2 regions of the Kaistia nematophila genome follow, and region 2 is predicted to be linked to the other one. Evidence: predicted binding sites of a transcription regulator. Region 2 holds the regulator's gene; the other holds the start of a gene.
The links. Region 2 encodes LexA, which represses DNA repair genes until DNA is damaged. Its sites were predicted from a motif close to TGTTCNNNNTGTGTTCNG; they were not measured.
Positions count from the first base shown of each region.

Region 1: a site for LexA is predicted at 6,901-6,918, ahead of OSH07_RS02005 (DNA recombination protein RmuC). Genes of this name have one in related genera too.

Region 1 covers NZ_JAPKNK010000001.1:418,660-427,861, forward strand. Annotated here, with positions in the region: gene OSH07_RS01965 (prephenate dehydratase) at 1-280, shown strand, start outside; gene nudC (NAD(+) diphosphatase) at 368-1,333, opposite strand; RNA gene ffs (signal recognition particle sRNA small type) at 1,483-1,573, shown strand; gene OSH07_RS01980 (DNA polymerase III subunit gamma/tau) at 1,702-3,531, shown strand; gene OSH07_RS01985 (YbaB/EbfC family nucleoid-associated protein) at 3,571-3,894, shown strand; gene recR (recombination mediator RecR) at 3,954-4,559, shown strand; gene OSH07_RS01995 (DUF924 family protein) at 4,690-5,304, shown strand; gene OSH07_RS02000 (hypothetical protein) at 5,282-5,692, opposite strand; gene OSH07_RS02005 (DNA recombination protein RmuC) at 5,696-6,868, opposite strand; gene def (peptide deformylase) at 7,009-7,563, shown strand; gene fmt (methionyl-tRNA formyltransferase) at 7,571-8,503, shown strand; gene truA (tRNA pseudouridine(38-40) synthase TruA) at 8,511-9,202, shown strand, end outside.
Region 2 covers NZ_JAPKNK010000008.1:154,748-163,949, forward strand. Annotated here, with positions in the region: gene gltA (citrate synthase) at 1-401, opposite strand, end outside; gene gltX (glutamate--tRNA ligase) at 617-2,038, opposite strand; gene OSH07_RS18160 (ComEC/Rec2 family competence protein) at 2,198-4,678, shown strand; gene lexA (transcriptional repressor LexA) at 4,672-5,376, opposite strand; gene OSH07_RS18170 (glycosyltransferase family protein) at 5,604-6,365, opposite strand; gene OSH07_RS18175 (glycosyltransferase family 2 protein) at 6,352-7,257, opposite strand; gene OSH07_RS18180 (PIG-L deacetylase family protein) at 7,532-8,350, opposite strand; gene OSH07_RS18185 (ROK family transcriptional regulator) at 8,417-9,202, opposite strand, start outside.

The DNA of each region.
Region 1 (9,202 bases), on a different contig from region 2:
CATCACCACCTTCGTCTTCCGCGTCCGCAACATTCCGGCCGCCCTCTACAAGGCGCTCGGCGGCTTCGCCACCAACGGCGTCAATATGACGAAGCTCGAAAGCTACCAGCTCGACGGCCGCTTCTCGGCGACGCGCTTCTATGTCGACGTCGAGGGCCATCCGGAGGATACGGGCCTCGCCCATGCGCTGGAGGAACTGGCGTTCTTCTCGGCCGAGCTGCGCATTCTCGGCGTCTATCCGGCGGCGCCGTTCCGCGCCGACATTGTCGAGCCCAGCTAGGAAGTTTTCGCGTGGTGGTCTAGCAGACCCTGACCCTCTCCCGCGCGGGAGAGGGGTGCGTCGGGGCCTTGGGCGCCCGGGCCGGCTTCAGCCGGCCTCCACCCAAGCGCGAATCAGCGTGTGGGCGATCGCCATGCGCGGCGGCGTCGAGAGGCCGTCCGGATGGTCGCCGTCGAGCATCGCGCGCGTTTCCTCGCGCGAAAACCAGCGGCAATCCTCCAGCTCTTCCGTATCGGGGACGATCTCGGTCGAGGTCGCCTCGGCGATGCAGCCGATCATCAGCGACATCGGGAACGGCCAGGGCTGGCTGGCGTGATAGGCGACGCGGCCGATCTGGATGCCGGCCTCTTCCTGGATCTCGCGGCGGACCGCATCCTCGATCGTCTCGCCCGGCTCGATGAAGCCGGCGAGGCAGGAATAGGTGCCGGGCGCGAAGCGCGCCTGGCGCCCCATCAGGCAGCGGTCGCCATCGACCGCCAGCATGATCGCGACCGGGTCGGTGCGCGGAAACTTCTGCAGCCCGCAATTCGGACAGTCGCGGCGATAGCCACCCTGCGCCATCGCTGATCGCGTGCCGCAGCGGCCGCAGAAGCGGTTGGCGGCGTGCCAGTGCAGCAGGGCGCGCGCCTGCGCCAGCGCGCCGAGCGTTCCCGGCTCGACCGTGTCGGACAGGACGCTGCCGGAATAGGCGTTGATCGCGAGCGTCCGCAGCGGCACTGCGTGGAAGGCGTCGACGTCGAACGACGTGTCGCTGCCGACGGTGGCGGCGATGCGCGGCGCGGAATTGTCCCAGCCGAGCAGGATGGCGTCGTCCATCGCGGCGCCGAGCGCCTTGGCTTCCTTCAGCGTGAACAGGCTTTCGGCGGCGCCGCCGGAGCGAAGCATCGCCTCGTCGCCGCGCAGCAGGAACACCCGTGCGCCGGGATCGGCGAGGGCTGCGGCGAAGGTCGATTCGTTGCGCGCCTCGCTGCGGCGGTCGAGCGAATTGCCGGAAAAGCCGACGGTCGTGCTCGGCTCGACCGGCGGCAATCGATCAAAAAAACTGCGGGTCATGGTGCTGCTGTGGTGCTGGAAAGCGGGTCGGCGGGCGCCGACTCGAAAACAATCCGGTGATTACGCCACAGGGTTTCGGCCGGCGATAGCCCCTCCTTGCGCTTCGGGCTTGCCATTTCGATCGGGAACGACGATATGTCTCCGCGGGAGGTTGGTGGTGGACGAGCCACTCGCCAACCGGGTCAGGTCCGGAAGGAAGCAGCCCCAACGAGCCACGGCACGGGTCGCGTGCCAGCCTCCCACCTTTTCCCCAGCCATCGCGTCAGCCTCGATGACGGCGCGCCCTCAAGGGTGTGCTAAGGTCGAAGAGGCTTGCCCGCGAGGGTGGCGCGGATTGGACCCGGAAGCAGGGACGGCAACGGCGACGCATGGACGGCGGCGATCTTTCCAGCACCCCGAAGGATGGCGCGACCGGCGCCTACCGCGTCCTTGCGCGCAAATACCGGCCTCGTAGCTTCGACGACCTCGTCGGCCAGGAGCCGATGGTCCGCACCCTCAAGAATGCCTTCGAGACCGGCCGCATCGCGCAGGCCTACATGCTTACCGGCGTTCGCGGTGTCGGCAAGACGACGACGGCTCGCATCCTCGCCCGTGGCCTGAACTATTCCGTTCCCGGCAAGGTCGACCGTCCGACCATCGACATGCCGGAGCTCGGCGTCCATTGCGCCGAGATCATGGAAGGCCGCCATGTCGACGTGCTCGAGATGGACGCCGCCTCCAACAACGGCATCGACAACATCCGTGAGATCATCGAGGCCGTGCGCTACAAGCCGGTCTCGGCGCGCTACAAGGTCTACATCCTCGACGAAGTGCACATGCTCTCCGGCGCGGCCTTCAACGGCCTGCTGAAGACGCTCGAGGAGCCGCCCGAGCATGTGAAGTTCATCTTCGCGACGACCGAGATCCGCAAGGTTCCCGTCACCGTGCTGTCGCGCTGCCAGCGCTTCGACCTCCGCCGGATCGAATCGGACCGGCTGATCGGCCTGCTGCGCTCGATCACCGACAAGGAACATGTCGAGATCGGTGACGACGCGCTGGCGATGATCGCCCGCGCCGCCGAGGGATCGGCACGTGATTCGCTCTCGCTGCTCGACCAGGCGATCGCGCATGGCGCCGGCGCCATCACGGCAGAAGACGTGCGCGGCATGCTCGGTCTCGCCGACCGCGCCCGCGTCATCGACCTGTTCGAGGCGCTGATGGGCGGCCGCATCGCGGAAGCGCTGGCGCTGCTCAAGGAGCAATACGACATCGGCGCCGACCCGGCCGTGGTGCTGCAGGATCTCGCCGCCTTCACCCATGCCGTGACCCGCTTCAAGGTCGTTCCGGACTCGGGCGAGGACGCCGCGCTGCCGCAGGACGAGCGGACGCGCGGCCGCGCGCTGGCCGGGACCGTTTCGCTCCGCGTTCTGGCGCGCGCCTGGCAGATGCTGCTGAAAGGCATCGAGGAAGTGTCGAGCTCGAGCCGGCCGCTCGCCGCCGCCGACATGGTGCTGATCCGCATCGCCCACACCGCCGACCTGCCGACGCCGGACGAGGCGCTGCGCCTGCTGAAGAGCGGCCAGTTCGGCGCCGCTTCTTCGGCTGGCGGCGCGACCCCGCAGGTTTCCTACCAGCCGGCTTCCGCGCCGCAGGCTTCGGGCGGTTCGAATGGCGGGCCGATCGGCCAGATGCGCACGATCACCAACACGGCTGCCATGCCGGCCGCCGCGTCGATGGCGCAGCCGGCTGGAGTGCCCCAGGCCAAGGCCGAGCCGGCGATCCGCTTCCAGCGCTTCGAGGACCTCGTCGCCTATGTCGGTCTGAAGCGCGACATCCCGCTGAAGCTCGCGCTCGAACAGCAGGTCAAGCCGATCCGGTTCGAGCCCGGCCTGCTCGAGTTCGAGCCGACCGAGGACGCGCCGCGCACGCTCGCGCAGGATCTCGGCCGCAAGCTTTCCGACTGGACGGGCGAACGCTGGGTCGTGGCACTCGGGCGCGGCGCTACCGAGCCGACGATCGCTGAGGCGCGCGCCTTCGCCCGCGACAAGGCGCGCTCGGACGCCGCCGCCGATCCGCTGGTCGCGGCGGTGCTCTCCCGCTTCCCGGGCGCCAAGATCGTCGACATCCAGATCCGCGGCGCCGAGGAGCCCGAGGGCCTGCCGTCGCCGGCCGTTCCCGTCGACAATCCGGACGAAGCGCCCGATCCCGACGACGACTGATCCGTCGCAATCAATTCCAATCGAACCAGGAGAACCCGCATGCGCGACATTCTCGGCATGATGAGCAAGGCCAAGGAACTGCAGTCGAAGATGCAGGACATGCAGGCCGAGGTCGCCAATATCGAGGTTGAAGGCTCTTCCGGCGCCGGCCTCGTCAAGGTTGTGATGACCGCCAAGGGCGACCTGCGCAAGCTTTCGATCGATCCGTCGCTGCTGAAGCCGGAAGACGTCGAAATCCTTGAGGACCTGATCACCGCGGCCCATGCCGATGCGCGCGCCAAGGCGGAGCGCACCATGGCCGAGAAGATGGAAGCGCTGACCGGCGGCCTCGGTCTGCCGGCCGGCCTCAAGCTGCCGTTCTAGTCTTCTGAGGGGCGGGTGCCGAGGCATCCGCTCCGACCCGCCGCAGCCCTGGAATAAGAATGTCGCGCAGCACCGCCGGCCCCGAGATCGAACGCCTGATCCAGTTGCTCGCGCGGCTGCCCGGCCTGGGCCCGCGCTCGGCCCGCCGCGCGGCGCTGGCGCTGGTCAAGAAGAAGGACCAGCTGCTGGTGCCGCTGGCCGGCGCCATGACGGTGGCGGCCGAGCGGATCCTGACCTGCTCGACCTGCGGCAACATCGACACCTCCGATCCCTGCACGATCTGCAGCGATCCGGCGCGCGACACGAAGACGATCGTCGTCGTCGAGGACGTCTCGGATCTCTGGGCGCTGGAACGGGCCGGTGCCATCAAGGCGCGCTACCACGTGCTGGGCGGCACGCTGTCGCCACTCGACGGCGTGGGTCCGGAAGATTTGAACATCGAATCATTGGTGAGCCGCTGTTCGACCGGCGAGGTGGCGGAGGTGATCCTGGCCGTCAACGCGACCGTCGATGGCCAGACCACGGCGCATGTCATCACCGACCGTCTGACCGGCACGCCGGTCCGCGTCTCGCGCCTCGCGCATGGCGTTCCGGTCGGCGGTGAGCTCGACTATCTCGACGAGGGCACGCTCGCCGCAGCTATCCGCGCCCGCACGCCTTTCTGAATAGACCCTCACCAATCCTCTCCCGCGAGCGGGAGAGGGGACTGCCGGAGCCGGCTTGGCTCTGATGTCTGCACCGCGCCGTGCAGAGGGAGGGGCCTTACCGACCTGCGACATACGGGGAAAAAGAACCATGACGACTGATACGCTCGACCCTGCCATCCTCCTGGATGCGCATTGCTTCTGGTTCGAGGAGCTGGTTGCCGGCATCGACGTGCCGGCCGAGCGGGTCAAGGTCTGGTTCTCGCGCCACGACGCGACGGACGACGCCTGCCGCGTTCGGTTCGGCGCTCACCTCGACGCCGTCGCCGATACCGACTGGTCGTTCGAGACGCTGCCGCCGGCGGCCGGCATCGGCTTCGTCCTCTTCCTTGACCAGTTTCCGCGCAACCTGTTCCGCGATGACGGCCGCGCCTTTGCCTATGACGCGCGCGCCCGCGCGGCGGTGCGGCGGCTGATCGCCGGCGGCGTCGAGCGCTTCGCGCCGATCGAGCGTGTCTTCCTTTATCTTCCGTTCGAACACAGCGAGGAACTGGCGGACCAGGATCTCTCCGTCAGCCTCTACGAGGCGCTGCTGGCCGAAGTGCCGGAGGCGGACAAGGAAGATTATCAGTCGTTTGTGGGCTATGCCGAGAAGCACCGCGACCTGATCCGGCGCTTCGGCCGCTTCCCGCATCGAAATGCCGATCTCGGCCGCGCCTCGACGCCGGAAGAGATCGAGTTTCTCAAGGATGGCCGCGGCTACTGAGCCATCGGCATCGGACGGCCGGGATCGCGGCAAAGCCGATCTGGCCTGCGAGGCCGAGCAGGCCGGGCGACCTCCCATAAGCCGCGAATAGAGCGGTCATATCACGGCCGAAGCCGAAGTGGCCTAGCGCGAACTCGGCGGCCAGCAGCAACAGCAGGGCGACGGCTCCCATGCCGAGGTCGGCGCCGCGCCGCGCGCGAACCTGCGAGCGGCGCAGGATGCCGCCGCAGACGATCCAGGCTGCGGCGAGCATCAACGGAAGCTCTATCGCCACTGCCGCCAGGGCGCCGATCCGGGGCTCGAGCAGCAGCACCCGCGCCGAGCCGAGCACGAAGCCGATCGCGAAGACGATCAGGAAGTAGATCGCTCCGGCCCGGATCGCGCCCATGGGCTACTCCCCGGCCAGGAGATCCGGCTGGCGGTCATAGGCCGGCGAGCCTTCGTCGCCGAACTCCAGCGCCTCGATCTTGGCGCCGCGGGCGGTCAGCTTGCGGGTCGAGATCAGGATGTCGTCGATGTCTTTCGACGCCTGGTCGAAATGCGTCTTCAGCTTGCGGACGCGCTCGTCCACCCGGCCGAGATCCTCCATCAACTTCATTACCTCGCCCTGGATCAGATGCGCCTGCTCGCGCATGCCGGCGTCCTTCAGCACGGACTGGATCACCTGGATCGACAGCATCAGGAGCGAGGGCGAGACGATGACGATCCGCAGCCGGTGCGCCGCCTGGACCAGATCCTCGAAGCGCTCGTGGATGTCGGCGAAGATCGATTCCGACGGCACGAACATGAAGGCCGTGTCCTGCGTCTCGCCGGGGATCAAATAGCGCTCGGCGATGTCCTTCAGATGCTTGGTGACGTCGCGGCGGAACTGCGTCTCGGCGGCGCGCGCCATGTCCGGTCCTTCGGCGGCGCGGATCGCGTTCCAGGCCTCGAGCGGAAACTTGGCGTCGACGACCAGGCTGGCGGCACCGTTCGGAAAGGCGATGACGCAATCCGGCCGGTTGCCGTTGGAGAGTGTCGCCTGGAACTGGTAGCCGCCGAGGGGCAGGCCGTCCTGGACGATCGCCTCCATCCGCGCCTGGCCGAACGCGCCGCGCGTCTGCTTGTTGGCGAGGATGTGCTGCAGTCCGACCACCTGGCTGGAAAGCTCGGTCAGGTTGCGCTGCGCCGTGTCGATGACGGCGAGGCGTTCGTTCAGCCGGGTGAGGTTCTCGTGCGTGTGGCGGGTCGATTCGACCATGGTCTGGCCGATCCGGTGGCCGAGCCCGTCCATGCGGCTGGAAAGCCCCTGCAGCAATTCGGACTGCCGCGAGCCGAAGACTTCGGCCATCGCCTGCATCCGGCCGGTCATCTCGCTCTGGATGCGCACCAGATCGGCGATCCGGCGCTCGAATTCGCCGCCGAGTATCGCCTGGTCGGCCTCGGCCAGATCCCGGCGGCGCATGCCTCGCCAGACCACGACCAGCACGACGAAAAGCAGCACGACGCCGAGGAGGACGGCGGCCAGCACCAGCATGGCGACGGTGATCGGCCGGTCGCCGAGGAGAAAGAGGGTGTCCTGCATCCCACCTTCATAGCAGATTCGGGCCGATAGACGAGATCAAAACAAGAACATGAGCGGCGCGGCCTGAGGTCCCGCCCATCATTCCTCGTTGACCGACCCGGCCGCATCTCTTATCTGAAACGGCTCAAACCGAGGTTTTCATGGCTCTTCTCGACATCATCACCCTGCCGGACGCGAAGCTGAGGCTCGTCAGCGAGCCGGTCGAGCGCATCGACGACGAACTGCTGCGCTTCATGGACGACATGCTGGAGACGATGTACGAGGCGCCGGGCATCGGCCTTGCCGCCATCCAGGTCGGCGTGCCGCGCCGCGTCGTCACCATCGACGTCTCGGGCCGCGAGGAGGGCAGCAAGCCCGCGCCGCTGTTCCTGATCAATCCCGAGATCCTGACCTCGTCGGACGAGCGCTCGGTGTATGAGGAAGGCTGCCTGTCGATCCCGGATTACTATGCCGAGGTCGAGCGCCCCGCCTCCGTGCGCATCCGCTATCTCGATCGCGACGGCAAGCTGCAGGAAATCGAGGCCGACGACATCCTCGCGACCTGCGTCCAGCACGAGATCGACCATCTCGATGGCAAGCTGTTCATCGACTACCTGTCGCGGCTGAAGCGCGACATGGTCATCAAGAAGTTCGTCAAGGCCGCCAAGTCCGGCGTCCGGCCGGAATTCAAGTCGCACACCCCCGACGAGATGTGAGGCCGAGATGAGCCTCCGCGTCGTCTTCATGGGCACGCCCGAATTCTCGGTGCCCACGCTTGTCGAGATCATCGGTCAGGGGCACGAGGTCGTCGCCGTCTATTCGCAGCCGCCGCGTCCGGCCGGCCGCGGCATGGCCGAGCGCAAGTCGCCCGTGCACGAGACGGCCGAGCGCTTTGGCATTCCCGTCTTCACGCCGAAATCGCTGAAGGGTGCCGACGAGCAGGAGGCCTTCGCGTCGCTCGATGCCGACGTCGCCGTCGTCGTCGCCTATGGGCTGATCCTGCCGCAGGCGATCCTCGACGCGCCGCGCGAGGGCTGCCTCAACCTGCATGCCTCGCTGCTGCCGCGCTGGCGCGGCGCCGCGCCGATCCATCGCGCCATCATGGCCGGCGATGCCGAGACGGGCGTGATGGTCATGCGCATGGAGGCCGGCCTCGATACCGGCCCGGTCGCCATGGCCGAGAAGCTGGCCATCGCGCCTGACATCACCACCGGCGACCTGCACGACAAGCTGGCGCGGCTCGGCGCCGATCTGATGGTGCGGGCGCTCGCCGCCGCCTCGCGTGGCGGCCTCGATGCCGTGCCGCAGGCGGAAGAGGGAGTCACCTACGCCGCCAAGATCGACAAGGCCGAGGCGCGGATCGACTGGTCGAAGCCGGCCGCCGAGGTGCACAACCACATTCGCGGCCTGTCGCCCTTTCCAGGCTCCTGGTGCGAGATGACGTTCGGCGACAAGGTCGAGCGGGTGAAGGTGCTGCGCTCGACGCTGGCGGCCGGTTCCGGTGCGCCGGGCACCGTGCTGAACGACCAACTGGTGATCGCCTGCGGCGACGGCGCGGTGCGCCTCGTCGAGGTGCAGCGCGCCGGCGGCAAGCCGCTCGGCGCCGTCGAGTTCCTGCGCGGCGCGGCGATCGCGCCGGGCGCCGTCCTCGGCTAGCCGGTCGATGCCTCGCTACAAGCTTCTCGTCGAATATGACGGCGTGCCCTATGCCGGCTGGCAGCGACAGGCGAATGCGCCTTCCGTTCAGCAGGCGCTGGAGGAGGCGATCCTGCGCTTTTCCGGCGAGGCGGTACCGACGCGCGGCGCCGGCCGCACCGATGCCGGCGTTCATGCGACGGGCCAGGTGGTGCATTTCGACCTGACCGGGCACTGGACCGGGCTGCGCATTCGCGACGCCATGAACGCCCAGCTGCGGCCCGAGCCGATCGCCGTGATCGAGGCCGAGCCGGTGCCGGACGAATTCGACGCGCGCCGTTCGGCGGTCAAGCGGCACTACATCTATCGCGTGCTCGATCGTCGCGCCCCCGCCGCGCTCGAGATCAACCGCGTCTGGGACGTGCGCAAGCGCCTCGATATCGACGCGATGCAGCAGGCGGCGAACCTGCTGCTCGGCTGGCATGATTTCACCACCTTCCGCTCGGCCGATTGCCAGGCGAAGAGCCCGATGAAGACGCTCGACCGGCTGGAGATCACCCGCGAGGGCGACCATGTCCTGTTCGGGGTCTCCGCGCGCTCCTTCCTGCACAACCAGGTGCGGTCGATGGTCGGCACCCTGAAGAAGGTGGGCGAGGGCAAGTGGCCCGTCGCCCGCGTCGGCGAGGTGCTGGAAGCGTGCGACCGCAAGGCCTGCGGCCC
Region 2 (9,202 bases):
ACGGACATCGGATGCGCGTCGCGGCGGAAGCCGGTGAAGAAGCGCGACATCTGCTCGTGCACCATCGTGTGATAGGTGACGCGCTGATCGAAATCGGCCTTCTGCGCGGCGGTCGGCAGGTCGCCGTAGAGCAGCAGGTAGCAGGTTTCGAGGAAGTCGCCGTTTTCGGCCAGCTGCTCGATCGGGTAACCGCGATAGAGCAGCACGCCCTTGTCGCCGTCGATGAAGGTGATCTTGCTGTCGCAGGCGCCGGTGGACGTAAATCCGGGGTCGTAGGTAAAGCGTCCGGTCTTGGAATAGAGCGATCCGATGTCGATGACGTCGGGTCCGAGGGTGCCTTGCTTGACGTCGAAGTCCCAGGACTCGCCACCGACTGTGAGTGTCGCTTTGGTTTCGCTCATGAAACCTACCCCCTTGAATAATTGTTCTGTTCGGGCGGTTGCTCGCGCGCCTGTCAGGATGTGGATTTGGCAGCGCTGCCGAGAATTTTACGGACCGATGGGTATCCGATTTATTGCAGCGCGGCAAGCGGTCCGAAACTGGCCTATAATAAGGCTTTGATATCAAAGAGAAGGGCGGGCGGGCCCGGATCGGACCCGCCCGCGCAACAGGTTTTTCAGCTGATCTGGTCGGCGATGCGGCCGAGGCTTTCCTCGCGGCCGAGAACGATCAGCACGTCGAAGATGCCGGGCGATGTCGCGCGTCCCGTCAGCGCCGCGCGGAGCGGCTGCGCGATCTTGCCGAGCTTCAGCTCGCGCGACTCGGCGAACGCCTTGACCGCCTCTTCCGTCGCATCGACCGTCCAGTCGTTCACGCCGACCAGCACCTCGTGCACATCCTTCAGGAGCGCTCGGGCATTGCCGTCGAGGATGGTCGTCGCCTTCTCGTCCAGTGCAAGCGGACGCTGCACCATCAGGAAGTTGGCGCCGTCCTTGAGCTCGACCAGCGTCTTGGCGCGATCCTTCAGGCCGGGCAGGGCGAGACGGAGCTGTTCCAGCTTCTCCGGAGTCAGCTGCACCTCCATCGCCTCGCCGCCGGGCAGGTAGGGCAGCGTGTCGAGGAAGATCTTCATCAACGTCTCGTCGTCGGTCGCCCGCATGTAGTGACCGTTGAGGTTCTCCAGCTTGGCGAAGTCGAAGCGCGAGGCCGAACGGCCGACATCGACGATATCGAACCACTCGACCATCTGCTCGAGCGACATGATCTCGTCGTCGCCATGCGCCCAGCCGAGTCGGACCAGGTAGTTGCGCATCGCCTCGGGCAGGTAGCCCATGGCGCGGTAGGCGTCGACGCCGAGCGCGCCGTGGCGCTTCGACAGCTTGGCGCCGTCGGCGCCATGGATGAGCGGGATGTGCGACATCACCGGCACGTCCCAGCCCATGCCCTGGTAGATGATCATCTGGCGCGCGGCATTGGTCAGGTGGTCGTCGCCGCGAATGACGTGGGTGACGCCCATGTCGTGGTCGTCGACGACGACGGAGAGCATGTAGGTCGGGTTGCCGTCCGAACGCAGCAGCACGAGATCGTCGAGATCCTTGTTCGGGATCGCGACGCGACCCTGTACGAGGTCCTCGATCACCGTCTCGCCCTCGAGCGGCGCCTTGATGCGGATGGCGGGCTTGACGCCGGCCGGCGCCTCGGACGGGTCGCGGTCGCGCCAGGTGCCGTCATAGCGCGGCGCGCGGCCCTCGGCCCGCGCCTTCTCGCGCATCGCGTCGAGCTCGGCCGGCGTGCAGTAGCAGCGATAGGCCTTGCCGGCGGCGAGCAGCTCCTCGACCACCTCGCGATGACGCGGCGCGCGGGCGAACTGGAACACGGTCTCGCCGTCCCAGTCGAGGCCGAGCCACTTCAGGCCGTCGAGGATGGCGTCGATGGCGGCCTCGGTCGAGCGTTCGCGGTCCGTGTCCTCGATCCGCAGCAGCATTTTGCCGCCCGTATGCTTCGCATAGAGCCAGTTGAACAGGGCGGTGCGGCCACCGCCGATGTGCAGGAATCCGGTAGGCGAGGGGGCGAAGCGGGTGACGACCGGTTTGGACATGGACTGATCTCGATGTGCGGGGAGCCGCAAGGAAGCCAAGGGGCATGGAGTCTCGCCACTCGGCGATCTGCGGCAGGTCATGTAGCATAGGGTCGCGCAGGGGCCAAACGGGTTTGGAAACGCCCGGCCCGCTTTGCCCAGCTGCGAAAAGGCGGGGGCATGACTGAGCTCGATCCGCGCGAGAAGGAGGGGGTGCGCGATCCGCCGGACGCGTTGCGCGCCCGCCGACTGCTCGTGCCGGGCGGCGCCTCGCCGGCCACCCGCGCCGCTGCCGCGCTGGACCGCCTGCAGCTCGGCGCCGGCGCTTGGCTGGAGCGCGAGATCGAGGCGGGGCGCGGCTTTCCCTGGCTGCCCGTCCTCTTCGGCATCGGCGCCCTCATCTATTTCGCGCTGCCGTCCGAGCCGTCCTTCGCCGCGCTGGCGGGCCTCGCCGTCCTGCTCTGGGCCCTCGCGGTCTGGCGGCGGCAGAGCGCCGGCGCGGTCCGCCTGCTCATCGTGCTGGCGATGGCCGCGAGCGGCACGGCCGCGATGAAGCTCCGCACCGACAATCTGGCGACGCGGGTGCTCGAGCGGCAGGTGACGGGGACGGTCACGGGCTGGGTCGAGGACCGCAAGGCGCGGCGTGGCGGATACCGATTGACGCTGCGGGTCGCGAGCCTGGACGCAAGGCGCGTCACGACCGTGCCGCAGCGGGTCACCGTCACCGTGCGCGGCAAGACGGCGCCCAATGTCGGCGACGGCGTCTCCGTTCTGGCGCGGCTTCGGCCGGCTTCGGGGCCAGTGCTGCCGGGCGGCTATGATTTCGCCCGCGATTCCTATTTCCGCGGCATCGGCGCGACGGGCTTCGCCTATGGCGCGGCCAGGCCGGCCGACATCGGCCCAGCGCCGCTGTCGATCCGCCTGCGCCAGCCGCTGGAGGCCGTCCGCGAGGCGATCCGCGCCCGCATCGTCGCCGGCCTCGACGGCGAGAGCCGCTACATCGCCTCGGCGCTCATCATCGGCGACGCCGGCGGGCTGGCCGAGAAGACCGAGGACGACCTTCGCCTCTCCGGCCTCGCGCATGTGCTCTCGGTCTCCGGCCTGCACATGGTGCTGGTGACCGGCGTCGTGTTCTGGAGCGTGAGGGCCGGGCTGGCGCTGATCCCGTCGCTGGCGCTCCGGCGGCCCATCAAGAAGTGGGCGGCGATCGCGGCGCTGCTGGTCAGCGGCTTCTACCTGCTGATTTCCGGCCTCGACGTCGCCGCGCAGCGCTCCTTCATCATGACCTCGATCGTCTTCCTCGCCGTCCTGCTCGACCGGCGCGCGATCTCGATGCGCAATGTCGCGCTCGCCGGACTGCTGGTGCTCGCGATCACGCCGGAGAGCATCCTTTCCGCCAGCTTCCAGATGTCGTTCGCCGCCACGGTGGCGCTCGTCGCCGGCTTCGAGATCCTGGCCGACCGTCGCAGGCGCCGCGCCGAACCCGGCCTCGTTGGGAACCGCAGCGGGGCGGCGGCCGTCCCCCGGCGATTCGCCCTGTTCGTCGGCGGCATGGCGGTGACGTCGCTGCTCGGCGGCCTCGGCACCACGCCCTTCGCGCTCTATCACTTCCAGCGCATGGCGCCGCTGTCGATCCTCGCCAATGTCGCCGCGATGCCGCTGACCGACTTTCTCGTCATGCCCTTCGCGCTGCTCTCCGTGCTCGCCATGCCCTTCGGGCTCGAGGCTTTGCCGCTCTGGGTGATGGATTGGGGCATCGGCGGCATGCTCGGCGTCTCGGCGACGGTCAGCCTCTGGTCCGGTCAATCCGGCGGCGCGGCCATGCCGGGCGCCGCCGCGCTGCTCCTCTTCGTCGCCGGCTTCGTCTGGCTGGCGCTCTGGCACGAGCGCTGGCGGCTATTTGGCCTCCTGCCGATGTTGCTCGGCACCGCACTCGCCTTGATGCCGGCGCGGCCCGGCATCCTCGTCGCCGCGGATGGAAAGCAGCTGGCGATCCGTGGCGAGGATGGCGCCTATCGCATCGTCGCGGGCGATCCGGACCGCTTCATCAGCGAGATATGGCTGCGTTCGGACGGTGACGGCCGCGACGCCAGGGAGGCGGGCGTGGTTCAGGCGGGCGGCTGCGATGCGTCGGGCTGCGTGGGAATGTTGCCCGACGGCCGGCAGGTGGCGCTGGCGCTCGACCGATCGGCCTTCGAGGAGGATTGCCGGCGCGCCTCGCTGGTGGTGACACCTCTCGCCGCGCCCGAAAACTGCGCCCGCCATGCCGCCGTCATAGACCGCCATGTGCTGGCGCGCTCAGGCTCGATCGCACTGTCGTTCGCGGAGAAGGAGGAATCCCCGGGCCCGGCGCCGCAAGCCACGGTGCCCAATGCGCCGAAGCCAGATTCCTCGAAACTGGATGCTCAGAAGCCGTCAATTCCTGGCGCCGATGATGAGTTCGTCGGGCTCGCATCGGGACGCGGCTCGTCACGCTACGACATCGTCGAGCGAAATGCCGACGACGAGGACGTGCTCGCGCCAGAACCACCGGCCGAGGCCCCGGAAACCACAGCCGCAGCCGCGCCGCGCCCAGCCGTCGCTTTCGAGATCCGCGCCGCCTACCCGCCGGTGCGGCGTCCCTGGATGCCGGCCTATCAAGCGGAGCCGGCGGATCAGTAGGTGCGCAACAGGCCGACCAGCTTGCCCTGGATACGGACGCGGTCCGGTCCGAAGATGCGGGTTTCATAGGCCGGATTGGCGGCCTCCAACGCGATCGAAGCGCCCTTGCGGCGGAGCCGCTTCAGTGTCGCTTCCTCCTCGTCGACCAGCGCCACGACGATGTCGCCGGAATCGGCATTGTCGCTCTTGCGGATCAGCACCGTGTCGCCGTCGAGGATGCCGGCCTCGATCATCGAATCGCCACGCACCTCGAGGGCGAAATGCTCGCCGCCGCGCAGCATGTCGGGCGGCACGGCGATCACATGGCTCTGGGTCTGGATGGCCGAGATCGGCACGCCGGCGGCGATCCGGCCCATGACCGGGATGATCACCGGCTCGCCGGCCTCGTGCACGTCCTCCACCGGACGGGACTTGCCCAGGCTGCCCTCGATCACGCTGGGCGAGAAGGCCTGCTTTTTCGGCCGCGCCATCGCCGGCGTCATCGTCTCCGGCAGGCGGACGACCTCCAGCGCGCGGGCCCGGTTGGGCAGGCGGCGAATGAAGCCGCGCTCTTCCAGCGCCTTGATGAGGCGGTGGATGCCGGATTTGGAGCGCAGGTCCAGCGCGTCCTTCATTTCGTCGAAGGAGGGAGGGACGCCCGCTTCCTTGAGGCGCTCCTGGATGAACATGAGGAGTTCATACTGCTTCCGGGTGAGCATCTCGTTCTCGCGCTGCCAATCTTGCCAGGGATGACGACAGAATCGCCAAGGTACAAAACACGAACAGGATAGCTGTTCCCCATGTGTTCTGCAAGGCGATGGCTTGCGATGCGCGGCCGGGTTCGCGCGGGACGCGCGACTAGGGTGGCCCACGCGGTTGGGCACGGCGTGGCGGGGCGTCGTCGTCTGCTGTCGACCCCGGCGTGGGAGGTGGCCGCAGGCGTATCCTATTCGCCGATTGGATGTTTCCGGAGCGAGCCGAGATCCTGCATCCATAGGCCGCCATCGTCGACATGGGCGGGGTGGTAGAGGCGGTTGCGCGGGATCGTCTCGAAGGCGGCGTCCCGTTCCTCGGCCAGGTAGTCATAGCCGATCGGCTGGTCGGCGCGGTTCGGATCGAGGAAATTATAGAGGTCGCGCCGCGCCAGACGGCGTGCGGGGGCAATCATCTTGAGATGATACAGGTCAAGGTCGCAATGCCTTGTCTGGAAGCCGCCGTCCCTGGGAAACCAGAGGTCGTGCAGCCCCGTGTCCGTGCGCTCGGCCGGGTCGAACATCGTGAACAGGCAATAGCGGATCTTCTTCCCCCAGATGCCGTCGATGCGATAGGTCGTCGGCGTGTACATTTCCCGGAAGCGAAAACCCCAGGCGACGCGACCGGACTCGGCCATCAGTCGTCTGATCCGGGAGCGCACGCCGGCTTCGAAGCGCTCGTCCGGGTCAACGGCGAGGATCCAGTCCGCGCCGGCCTTTCGTGCCTCCTGAAGCAGGATGCGGCGACGGCCCGCCTCGGAACTGAACACGCCCGTGGCGGCGCGATCGTCGAACGCCACCCAGCCATCGACGATCGGCTCGATATTGGCGAGCAGGTTCGGTACGAGGTGCGCGTCGAAGCGGTAGCTGAAGACGGCGAACACCTGCGGACGACGGCGCCGCAGGGTGAGCCAGGGATGGCGCGGCGGCTGCGTCAGTCGCTTAAGGGTTATCATGCAGGGATTCCCGGCAATCGGTGGCGCGCCCTGTGCCGAGGTCGGAGGGCAGGAGACCCGAAAGCAGGGCCCCGGTGGCCCTGGCCAGGAGCGCCGCTCTGAGGATCGGCATGGCTTCAAGCACGGTCGCGAGTTCGTCTGCCTCGAGCCCCTGGCGCGCGAATTCGAGCGCAAGCGACGGCTGACGCAGGATTTCTTTCGCGATCTTGATCCGGCGGGCTCCGAAGACCTGCTGGCGCTCCTTGCCGTAGCGGACGCCGCGGCAGAACTGGTCGCGCAGGAGGGACAGAAGGCGCGTCTCGTTCAGATGCTCGGTCTGGATGCGCCCATCCCACACGGGCCTTAGGGGCGCGGGCAACCGTTCAAGGAACTCGGTGTCTTCGCCGCTTCTCAGGGTTTCATCGAACAGGCCGAACTCGTCGAACAGCGAGCGCTCATAAGAAGCGCCGAACCGGATCGTCTTCTCGGCCGGGAGCCGAGGCAGCCGGCGCATGAACATGCCGAGATGGGCGGCGCTGGCGACCCGGCTTTGCGGGGCGCTGTTGACGATGGCGCTGGCCACCGTCCGCGCGCCGGCCCCATGCGCCGCGAGCCGGTGCTGGATCCAGCCGGGACGGGCCCGGCAGTCGGCCGCGAGGAACGCCACGTAGCGCGCGCTGGTTTCGGCTATGCCCCGGTTGCGGGCGCCACCGGCGAACAGGCGCTCCCGATAGTCGAGGCACGGAACCTCGATGCCTTCGGCGCGCAGCACGTTGCGGACGGAGCCGCCACCGGAATTCACGACGACGATCCCCGTGGGTTCGCCCTGTTCCAGCAGCGATCTGACAGCCCCGATCACGTTCGACTGCGCCCTGTAGCTGAGCACGATCGTCGCGATGTCATTCGCCTTCAAGGATATCTCCCCGGATTGTCCCGGGAGCTGGCGCCTGCGCCCACCCTTCCTCGCCACTGCCCCCGCCGTCCATATCCATTCCAGGATGGCACCGGCCGAGCATAGCAGCCGGGGCCGGCCGGAATGGAGTGACCAACGTCACACCCGCGCAGCGCGGGCGCGGAACCCGGCGGCAGGGCTGAACTAGACCCGGCGTTGGCGATCAGGCCAGCTTGATCGGCGTCCGTCGCTGCGGACGCCGGGGGGCATCGGACCCTCGTGCTCCATGTCGACTTCAAAGGCCGAGGAGCGTGTGCACGGCGGCTGCATCGACGTGCCGGCCATAGTCGGCGAGCTGGAAGCTCTCGGCATGGGCTACCCTTGAGCCGTGCTCCGGACCGTACTTGGCCAGGATTTCCTCTCTCATCACGTCGGCCGACATGAATTCATGCCAGTGCGTCAGGATGAATTCGCGCCGCACGGCCCAATCCTCGCTCGCCGGGACCTTGTCGCGAAAATCACGTTCGAAGGGCGCGAACTCGAAGAACTGGGTGGCGTGCTCGGCGCAGGCTCTTAGCTTGCGCTCGATGCTGGCGTCCACGTCCACCACCACTTCGTGCTGGTGGGTGGCGAACGCGCCATAATCCGTCATCTTCAGGCAGACCGGCGCGACCGCGAGCGGCGGGTAGGCCGGCACGACATTGCCATTGGTGAAGAAGCCCGAGGCGTCGCGAACCGCCCGTCCTGCCATGCGATTATCGATATGGCCGGGCTGCTCGTCATGAAACGTGATCACGAGATCCGCCTGCCAGCGACGCACCGAGGCAATGATCGCCGTCCGCACCGCGATGTCGGCCATCAACTCGCCGTCATGGATGTCGAGGATCTCGTAGTCGAGCACGCCGAGATGGCGGGCGGCGGCATAGGCTTCGCGCGCACGGCGCCGCTTCAGGGGCTTGCGCGCCATTTCATAGTGGCCGGCGTCGCCATTGGTCAGCGACAGGAACTTGATCGCCGCCCCCTTGTCCGCCAGTCGCGCGCAGGTCCCGCCGGCATAGAGCTCCGCCTCGTCGGGATGGGCTTTCACTACGATGACCTTCAGCGGATATGTCATGGGGGCGCTTTTCCTTGCGACGACTTCGGCGCAGTCGCGCCATGGATGGGGTGAGGGGGAGGGCTCTCAGGGCTGGCCGCGCGCGGCGCTGCCGCCGGCAAACAGCCGCTCGCGGGCATGGTCGAGCGCCAGCTCGATGGCCCCGGCCCTGACCGCATTGGAGCCCACAGCCGAGGGGACGATCTGCGGCATCGCGATCGGGAGTCTCGCCAGGACCTGGGCCACGCCGCGCGAAAGCCGACGGCCAGCCGCGTGGCCGATCGCTCCGCCCAGCACCACCATCTCGGGATCGAGAATGCCGATCGCGCCGGTGAGCCCGGCCGCGACCCGGTAGGAAAGGTCCGCAAAGAAGGCCGCATGACCGTCGCCGCCGGCAGCCCGCGCGATGGCGGCGGCGGCATCCTCGCCGTCGAGCCCATGCTCGGCAGCGAGCGCCGCGACGGAGGCCGGGCTTAGAAGGTCCTCGAGCAGCGCCATGCGTACGGTCTCGCCCGGCGCGGCGAGCCGATCGGGAACCATCGTCCCGCCCAGTTCGCCGGCCATGCCGGTGTAGCCGCGCAGCAGCTTGCCGCCGATGACGGCGCCGGCGCCGACGCCGTCGCCGATCCAGAACAGGATGAAGGACTGCACGCCCTCGGCCGCGCCGGCCGACATCTCTTCAAGCGCGACCAGATTGACGTCGTTCTCGATGATCACGCGGCGGTGGCCGACGACGCTTTCAAGCGCCTCGGGAATATGAAAGCCTTCCCAGTTCGGCAATTGCTGGCCGCGACGCAGATTGCCGCTCTCGGTATCGACGATGCCGGGCAGGCCGACGACCAGCTGATCGATGTCGCGCGCAGCAATTCCGGC